One region of the Streptomyces sp. B8-7 genome, then DNA from elsewhere that is predicted to be linked to it. Evidence: riboswitches for the same ligand, from Rfam matches in the RefSeq annotation. Region 1 holds a riboswitch; each other region holds the start of a gene.

Region 1 (2,190 bases):
CGCCGGGCCCAGCAGCACGGCCAGGGCGGTGACCAGGACGAGGGCGGCGCCCGGCCAGGGCGGCAGGGAGACCGCCAGCACGGTCAGCCCCAGCCCCAGCACCGCCTTGTCCACGGGGTGGCGGCGGCGCCAGCGGCTGCCGTGCGCCGCCGCGTCGATGGGCAGCACGCGGACTCAGCCCCGTCCGGAGGCGGCCCGGCCGTCCGCGGCGGGCTCCGCAGCCGGGGACGGGACGGCCGCGTCCGTCCGGTGGGCCGTGCCCGCCGCGCCGGCCGTGTCCGACGGGTGGGCCGCGCCGGCCGTGTCCGACGGATGGTCGCCTCCGGCTGCCGCGGCCCGCCGCTCGCCCTGCCTCCGGCCGCGACGCAGCCCGAAGTAGTAGGCGAGGACACCCGCGCCGAGCGCCGCCTGGAGCGAGAACAGCGCCGACTCGATCTCCCCGGACGGCGGTTCGTACAGCGGGGTGAACCACGGCTCGTAGTCCGGTTCCAGCTCCGTGATCGCGGTCTCCGCCTCGCCGTCGGCGCCCGTGAACGGCTCCTCCTTGTGGTCGCCGAGACCGAGCGCCAGCGGCAGGACGGCGAGCGCCGCGACCAGCGCCAGCAGCAGCAGGTTGATCCTCGTGGCGCGCTTCACCGGGCCACCGCCTCGGGCTTGGGGGCGGCCGCCAGCACGCCGAGCCGGGTCAGTTCGCTCCTGCTGGACTGGGCGAGGAGCCGCATCACCAGCACCGTGAGCAGGCCCTCGCTCACCGCGAGCGGGATCTGCGTCACGGCGAAGATGGAGCCGAACTTCCCCAGCGCGCCCAGGAATCCGCTGCTCGGGTCGGGGAAGGCGAGCGCGAGCTGCACACTGGTCACGCAGTACGTGGCCAGGTCGGCGAGGAACGCTCCGAGGAACACGGCGACCATCAGCGGCGCGTCGTAGCGGCGCAGCAGCCGGTAGGCGGCGTAGCCGACCCAGGGGCCGGCGACGGCCATGGAGAACACGTTGGCGCCGAGGGTGGTGAGTCCGCCGTGCGCCAGCAGCAGGGCCTGGAACAGCAGGGTGATGGTGCCCAGCACGGCCATGATGGGCGGCCGGAACAGGATGGCGCCCAGCCCGGTTCCGGTGGGGTGGGAGCAGCTTCCGGTGACGGAGGGGAGTTTGAGCGCGGACAGGACGAAGGTGAAGGCCCCCGACGCACCGAGGAGCAGTGTGCTGTCGGGATGCTCCCTGACCTCCCGGGTCAGGGAGCGGACTCCGTGGACGACGAACGGCGCGGACGCGACGCCCCAGGCGATCGCGTGCGCCGGAGGCAGAAATCCCTCGGCTATGTGCATGCTTGAGCGAACCCTCTCCAGCACCTCGTGGATGGTTGACGCGCCCTGGCCGGTCTCCTGGCTGACGGGTGACACCGCCCGGTCTCCGCCTTCCCGGGTCCTTGAGGGACCCAGTGGCTGCCCTTGCGGGCCGGAGCCGGACTTCCCGATCACAGTGGCGAGGGCCGCACCGGTTCCACACCGGATTTCCCGTTCACCAAGGCGTGGCGACCCTAGTCCGCGGTGGTAGGCGGTGACAAGCGGGCTCGTCCTCCGAGACGGAGGACTGGGGGGCGCTCGAACCGTGCGGGGGCCGCATGCGTGCCGGTGCGCGCCCCGACGCCACCCTTCCCGCGCCCCCGTCCGGGCTGCTCGTCGGGCCGGGTGTGCCGGTGCGGCCGGTCGCCGGGTACAGGGGGTCCGCACAGAGAACCGGGTGCAGGGGGTCCGCACAGGCAAAAGGGCGGGCCCGGGACGGTGGGCCCGGGACGGTGGGCCCGGGACGGTGGGCCCGGGACGGCGGGCCCGGGACGGCGGGCCCGGGACGGCGGGCCCGGGACGGTGGGCGCGGGGCCGGGCCGGCGGGCGTGTGCCGTGCGGGCCGGCACCGTCCGCCGCGGGTGGTCCCGGTACGTCCCGGGTGACAGGGGGCCGGTGCGCCGGCCCGCCGCTCAGGACACCGCGCCCAGCCGTCCGCCGGGTCCGCGGTCCGGACCGTGCCCCTGCCTCGCCGCCGCGTCCTGAGCCCGCCCCTCCGGGACGTTCCTCGCCCACAGCGACCGGACGTGCCCGAGGTGGCGGCCGATGCAGGCCTCCGCGCCCTCGGCGTCCCCGGCGATCATCAGGTCGAGCAGTTCGAGGTGCTCCTCGGCCGACGGGATCAGCCGGT
Region 2 (2,190 bases), on a different contig from region 1:
GTGATGGGCGCCGGCCTCGGCCGCAAGGGCGGCGTGGTCCGCTGGTCCACCGCGACCCGCATGTTCGTCGCCTGGGGCCTGACCCTGCCGGCCGCCGCGCTGGTCGCCGCGCTCGCCGAGTGGATCACCGGCCTCGGCGACTGGGGCACCGCGGTCGTGGCGGTCTTCCTGGTCGCCTCCAGCGCCGCCATCTGGAAGCTGTCCCGCCGCGAGGTCGTCAACCACGCGAACGTCAACCACCCGCACGGCGACGCCACCGAGGAGCCGTCCGGCGTGGTCACCAGCGCCATCGCCGCCGTGATCCCGCCGCCCACGGCCGCCGCGGCCGAGGAGGCCGCCGCCGTGGCGGCCTCGGTGCCCGCACCCGCGGGCCCCTCGGACCCGGCCGCCTCCGGCGCCACCGCCTGAACCCACACCCCTCCGGTACGCCCGACCGCACCGGTCCGCAGGAGCACACCGGTACGAAGGACCACACCGGTCCGCAGGACCACACACCGGTACGAAGGAACACGAAGGAAACAGCAGCATGAAGATCGACTGGGCGGCCCTCGGCTCCGTGTTCGGCGTCAGCCTCGTGGCCACCGTGGCTCTCGTGGGCCTGTTCACGCTCGGCGTCGTCGGCCTCTCCCACCGGGAACGGGCCCAGGAGCGGGGCGGTTCCGCCGCCCTCGCCGCCACCGGCGCCTACACCTGCTTCGCGGCCTGCGCGGCCGCGGTCGGCTACGGCATCTACCTGATCATGGCCTGACCGGCAGCACACCTCGCGCAGCGGCGGCGGGGCCGGGACCACGGTGTCCCGGCCCCGCCGCCTCGTGCTGCCCGCCCCGGGCCGCGCCACGGCCACGAGGACGGGGCCCACCCGGCCCGTGCGCTCCCGTCCCAGGTCAGCAGCCAGTTGACGGCCGTTCGGCGGTCGTGGTCAACTTCCTGGGCCAACTACGGCGGCAACGGAGGAAGCCGGTGTGAATCCGGCGCGGTCCCGCCACTGTCACCGGGGTAGACAACCCCGGGAGCCAGGAACTCCCGCCGCCGGTCTCGTCGAACCAGGGCGTGGACACCCTGAGTGAGGACACATCGCCATGCTCGGCTGCCGAACACGGCCCACCACCCCTGCTCCGCCCGCCCTCCCGGCCGGCTGAGCCGCGATGCGTGCCGCCCGCATCCACGCGTACGGCGCCGCCCTCGGCCTTCTCGGCGACCTCCTGCTCGGCGATCCGCGCCGCGGCCACCCGGTCGCCGCGTTCGGCCGTGCCGCGGCCGTCACGGAGCGGCTGCTGTGGCGTGACCACCGCGGCTGGGGCGCCCTGCACACCGCGCTGTGCGTGGGCGGCACGGCCGCCCTCGGGGCCGCGGCCGCGCGCGCCGTACACCGCTCCCCCGCCGCCTCCGTCGCGCTGACCGGCGCCGCCACCTGGGCCGTCGTCGGCGGCACCTCGCTGGCCCGGGAGGCCCGCGCCGTCGGCCGGTCGCTCGACCGGGGCGACCTCGGCGCCGCGCGCGCCCGGCTGCCCCACCTGTGCGGCCGCGACCCGCAGGCGCTCGACGCCGACGGGATCGCCCGCGCCGTGGTGGAGTCCGTCGCCGAGAACACCTCCGACGCGGTCGTCGGCGCACTGGTGTGGGGCGCGGTCGCCGGAGTGCCCGGTCTGCTCGGCTTCCGCGCCGTCAACACCCTGGACGCGATGGTGGGCCACCGCTCGCCGCGCCACCTGCGCCACGGCTGGGCCGCCGCCCGCCTGGACGACCTCGCGGGCTGGCCCGGCGCGCGGCTGACCGCCGCGCTCGCCGCGGCCGCCGGACCCGACCCGCGCGGCGCGGTCCGCGCCTGGCGGGCCGACGCCGGCCGGCACCCCAGCCCCAACGCCGGCCCCGTGGAGGCCTCCTTCGCGGGCGCCCTCGGCGTGCGGCTCGGCGGCACCCTGGCCTACGGCGGACGCACCGAGCACCGGCCCGTCCTCAACGCGGCGGCAGGCCGGGCCGTCGCCGCCGCCGACATCGACCGGGCGGTACGGCTCTCCCGCCGGGTCGGCTGGCTCGCGCTCGGCGTCACCGTCGCCGCGCGCCTGATCGTGGAGAGGCGGAAGAAGTGAGCGGAGGCCTCCTCGTCGCGGGCACCACCTCCGACGCGGGCAAGAGCGTCGTCACGGCCGGCATCTGCCGCTGGCTGGCGCGCCAGGGCGTGAAAGTGGC
Region 3 (2,190 bases), on a different contig from region 1:
GGTGCTGTCGAGGCGCTCCCAGTCGATGCCGCCGTCCCGGACGAACGCGCCGAGGTTCACCGAGCCCAGGTTGCAGACCGCGGTCTCGCCGTCGTCGGTGACCTCCAGGATCTCCGTGCAGAGGTTGGAGGAGTGGACCGTGTGGCCGGGCTCGGCCGTCTGGTTCGCGGTGCGGTTGGCGGCGTCCTTGAAGGTCATCCAGCCGTTGCCGGTCTGCGCCAGGGTGCGCATCATCCGGCCGTACAGCTCGCGGGCCGGGATCGTCCTGCGGGCCAGGCCGGCCGCCTCGGCGCGCCGGTAGGCGGCGTCGAACTCCTCGCCCCACAGGTCGACCAGTTCGGGCACGTCGGCGGGGGAGAACAGCGACCAGTCCTGGTCGGCGTTCACCCGCCGCATGAACTCGTCGGGGATCCAGTGCGCGAGGTTCAGGTTGTGCGTACGGCGGGCGTCCTCGCCCGTGTTGTCGCGCAGCTCCAGGAACTCCTCGATGTCGGAGTGCCAGGTCTCCAGGTAGACCGCGGCGGCACCCTTGCGGCGGCCGCCCTGGTTCACGGCGGCGACCGAGGCGTCCAGGGTCTTCAGGAACGGCACGATGCCGTTGGAGTGCCCGTTGGTCCCGCGGATCAGCGAACCGCGGCTGCGGATCCGGGAGTACGACAGCCCGATGCCGCCGGCGTGCTTGGAGAGGCGGGCGACCTGGTGGTAGCGGTCGTAGATGGAGTCCAGCTCGTCGAGGGGGGAGTCGAGCAGGTAGCAGGACGACATCTGCGGGTGCCGCGTGCCGGAGTTGAACAGGGTGGGCGAGGACGGCAGGTAGTCCAGACGGCTCATCAGCCGGTAGAGCGCGGCGACCTCGTCGACCGAGCGGGGTGTGTCGTCCTCGGCGAGACCGCACGCCACCCGCAGCAGGAAGTGCTGGGGCGTCTCGACGACCCGCCGGGTGATCGGGTGCCGGAGCAGGTAGCGGGAGTGCAGGGTGCGCAGGCCGAAGTAGCCGAAGCGGTCGTCGGCGCCGGTGTCGACCAGGGCGTCCAGCCGGGCGCCGTGCAGCCGCGCGAACTCCGCGGTGCGGTCGGCGATGAGGCCCTCGCGGTGCCCGACGGCGACGGACCCGGTGAAGCGGGTGACGCCCTGGGAAGCGGCCTCCGCGCGGATGGAGAGGGTCAGCAGCCGGGCGGCCAGCCGGGAGTAGGCGGGGTCCTCGGAGATGAGCCCGGCGGCGGCCTCGGTGGCCAGCTCGCGCAGCTCCGCCTCGTCGGCCTGGGCCGAACGGCCGCGCAGCGCGGCGGCGGCGACCCGGCCGGGGTCGGCGTCGGGGAGGTCCGCGGTCAGCTCGGTGAGGGTCCGCAGCAAGGCTGTTCCGGGGGCGTCCTCGTCGGTCCGGACGGCTGAGGCCGGGTCTGCTGGCGCGATGGTCACTGGGAGCTCTCCCTCGCTCGGCACGGAGGGCCTGGCGGAGGGCAGGGGGCAGCACACGAGCGCACGGGGCGTCGCGTCCACCGGCCCACTCCACGAGGCCCGGACGTCAGGGCGGTCCGGCCGGGGCGGCCGGGCACGCGCTGTCGGCAGGTCTTCGGACTGCTCGCTGTGTGGAAACACACAAGTACACCGTTGCGGGACAGTTCCGGATTCGCACCGGATTCCCCTGCGGCGACAGCGAGGATGAGCATACATCTAGTGCCGGGTTCCGGTGACGCCACCATATGTTGTGTCGCCGTGTGACTTCAGAGCGTCAACTCCGTGCAACGGCACGGCAGCGGGCCGCCCTCCGGGGTGCGGAGGGCGGCCCGCTGCGGGTGCCCGTGGCCGGGCGGGACCGTGCCGGGACCGCGCTGTGGGGCGGGTCCTGCGCGGTTCCCCGCGTCTCTTGCCGGCGTGGTGCGGGGTGTGTCGTGGTTCTCGCGCGGTTCCCCGCGCCCCTTGGTGGTGGGGTGCGGGGTGCGGGGTGCGCGGTGTGGTGCGGGTGTGCGGTGGTTCTCGCGCGGTTCCCCGCGCCCCTGGGGGCGTGGTTCCGCGGGCGCCTTGGGGGTTGGGGCGGGATGGGTGAGGCGGTGTGGGGGTGTGGGCGTGTGGGTGTGGTGCGTGGTTCCCCGCGTCCCTGGGGCGTGGTTCCCCGGGTGCCTGGGTGTGCGGTTCCCCGCGTGCCCGGGGGCGGGGTGCGGGGGTCAGCGGGTCACGGGGAGTTCGGTG
Region 4 (2,190 bases), on a different contig from region 1:
ACGGTGCTGCGGCTCCTCGACGACGAACTCGCCGCGCTCACCGCCGAGCACCCCTACGCCCCCGCCGCCGAGGTCAGGGACCTGTTCGAGCGGACGGCGCTGGCCGGGGAACTGCCCCTGTTCTTCACGCCGGACGCCTACGCCCGCCACCTGGTCCGGCGGACCGGGTCCACGGGGTGACCGCAGCGATCCACCGCGGCGGCGCGGCCGGCGGCCGGCGGAGGGGCGCGGGCGCCACCGCATCCCTCCACCGCGGGTCCGGCGAGCCGCCGCACGCGCCCGCGCCGCCGCCCCGGCGGACGGCGCATGCAGGACCCCCCGGCCGCACCGGGCGCGGGGTCCACCACGACGACCGGGTCCCAGGGTGAGGACCCGGCCGGACGCGGGCTGAGGGGCCCGCCACACCGCCGGGGTGAGGGTCCCGGCGGGGTGACACAGGGAACGGGCGGGAAGCGCACCCACGCGCTTCCCGCCCCTCGTCGTGCTCTCGGCCCCGCCGCACTGCCGTAGGCTGCTCGCAGCAGCTGGTTCGCCCCGTCCGCCAGGCGGGAGCGTCGCAAGAGGGAACCCGGTGGGAATCCGGGACTGCCCCGCAGCGGTGAGCGGGAACGACCGCCGTCATGAGCACTGGGTCCGGAAGGGCCCGGGAAGCGACGGCCAGTAGGTGCCCTGACGACGTCAGGGCGGGCCCGCGAGTCCGAAGACCTGCCAACTGCCCGCGTGCGAACCACTCGTGCGCGGACATCCCGGTGACCTCGAGGGCGGGTCGGCGTACACACCAGGCGGACGACCGTGCCCCGCCGCGCGGAGCCGGGTCCGCCCGGTTCGTCGTCCCTTCGCGCTCTCGTCCCGTCTCCGGGATCTCAGGGATTCATCTCGCGAAGGAGATCTCCGTGACAGCGAAGTCCGCAGCCGCGGCAGCACGGGCCACCGTGCACGGCTACCCCCGTCAGGGACGGAACCGGGAACTGAAGAAGGCCGTCGAGGGCTACTGGAAGGGCCGCGTCACCGCCGACGCGCTCCGCGCCACCGCCGCCGAACTGCGCCGGGCCACCTGGCGGCAGCTCGACGAGGCGGGCCTGGACGAGGTGCCGACCGGCGACTTCTCGTTCTACGACCACGTCCTCGACACCACCGTCATGGTCGGCGCCGTCCCCGAGCGGCACCGTGCCGCCGTCGAGGCCGACGCCCTCGACGGCTACTTCGCCATGGCGCGCGGCACCCAGGAGGTGGCGCCCCTGGAGATGACCAAGTGGTTCGACACCAACTACCACTACCTGGTTCCGGAGCTGGGCCCGGACACGGTGTTCGCCGCCGACTCCGGCAAGCAGGTCGCCGAGCTGACGGAGGCCCTTGCGCTGGGCCTCTCCGCCCGCCCGGTGCTCGTCGGCCCGGTCACCTACCTCCTGCTCGCCAAGCCCGCCCCCGGCGCCCCCGCGGACTTCGACCCGCTGACCCTGCTGGACCGGCTGCTGCCCGTCTACGCCGAGGTGCTCGCCGATCTGCGCGCCGCAGGCGCCGAGTGGGTGCAGCTCGACGAACCCGCCCTGGTCCAGGACCGCACCCCTGCCGAACTGGCCGCGGCCGGGCGGGCCTACCGCACCCTGGGCACCCTCACCGACCGGCCGAAGCTGCTGGCCGCCTCGTACTTCGACCGGCTGGGCGACGCGCTGTCGGTGCTCGCCGGGGCGCCGGTGGACGGTCTCGCGCTGGACTTCACCGGGGCCGCCGCCGCCAACCTCGACGCGCTCGCCGCCGTCGGCGGGCTGCCCGGCAGGCGTCTGGTCGCCGGAGTGGTCGACGGCCGCAACGTCTGGGTCAACGACCTCGCGGGGTCCCTCGCCACGCTGGGCACCCTGCTGGGTCTGGCCGGCCGGGTCGACGTCGCCGCCTCCTGCTCCCTGCTGCACGTGCCGCTCGACACGGCGGCCGAGCGGGACGTCGCACCGCAGATCCTGCGCTGGCTGGCCTTCGCCCGGCAGAAGACCGCCGAGATCGTCACCCTGGCCCGGGGCCTCGCCCGGGGCACCGGCGCCATCGCCGCCGAACTGGCCGCCAACCGCGCCGACCTGGCCTCCCGGGCGGACTCCCCCGTGACACACGACCCGGCCGTACGCGCCCGGGCCGCCGCCGTCACGGAGGCCGACTCCCGCCGCCCGCAGCCGTACGGCGAGCGGGCCGCCGCGCAGC

The links. A riboswitch is a leader RNA that binds a small molecule or an ion and turns the genes downstream of it on or off. The one in region 1 is predicted to bind cobalamin.
Region 2: another riboswitch for cobalamin. It lies ahead of AC5K6T_RS06830 (cobalamin biosynthesis protein); the one in region 1 lies ahead of AC5K6T_RS17505 (energy-coupling factor ABC transporter permease).
Region 3: another riboswitch for cobalamin. It lies ahead of AC5K6T_RS26145 (ribonucleoside-diphosphate reductase subunit alpha); the one in region 1 lies ahead of AC5K6T_RS17505 (energy-coupling factor ABC transporter permease).
Region 4: another riboswitch for cobalamin. It lies ahead of metE (5-methyltetrahydropteroyltriglutamate--homocysteine S-methyltransferase); the one in region 1 lies ahead of AC5K6T_RS17505 (energy-coupling factor ABC transporter permease).

The regions. Positions count from the first base shown of each region.
Region 1 covers NZ_JBYRRL010000003.1:531,323-533,512, reverse strand. The annotation lists gene cbiQ (cobalt ECF transporter T component CbiQ) at 1-168, opposite strand, end outside; gene AC5K6T_RS17510 (energy-coupling factor ABC transporter substrate-binding protein) at 175-636, opposite strand; gene AC5K6T_RS17505 (energy-coupling factor ABC transporter permease) at 633-1,322, opposite strand; cobalamin riboswitch at 1,353-1,538, opposite strand; gene AC5K6T_RS17500 (GntR family transcriptional regulator) at 1,973-2,190, opposite strand, start outside.
Region 2 covers NZ_JBYRRL010000001.1:1,640,890-1,643,079, reverse strand. The annotation lists gene AC5K6T_RS06840 (inorganic phosphate transporter) at 1-408, shown strand, start outside; gene AC5K6T_RS06835 (hypothetical protein) at 527-748, shown strand; cobalamin riboswitch at 894-1,045, shown strand; gene AC5K6T_RS06830 (cobalamin biosynthesis protein) at 1,146-2,090, shown strand; gene AC5K6T_RS06825 (cobyric acid synthase) at 2,087-2,190, shown strand, end outside.
Region 3 covers NZ_JBYRRL010000005.1:440,584-442,773, forward strand. The annotation lists gene AC5K6T_RS26145 (ribonucleoside-diphosphate reductase subunit alpha) at 1-1,419, opposite strand, end outside; cobalamin riboswitch at 1,548-1,670, opposite strand; gene mctP (monocarboxylate uptake permease MctP) at 2,166-2,190, opposite strand, start outside.
Region 4 covers NZ_JBYRRL010000002.1:144,589-146,778, reverse strand. The annotation lists gene aceB (malate synthase A) at 1-180, shown strand, start outside; cobalamin riboswitch at 509-727, shown strand; gene metE (5-methyltetrahydropteroyltriglutamate--homocysteine S-methyltransferase) at 894-2,190, shown strand, end outside.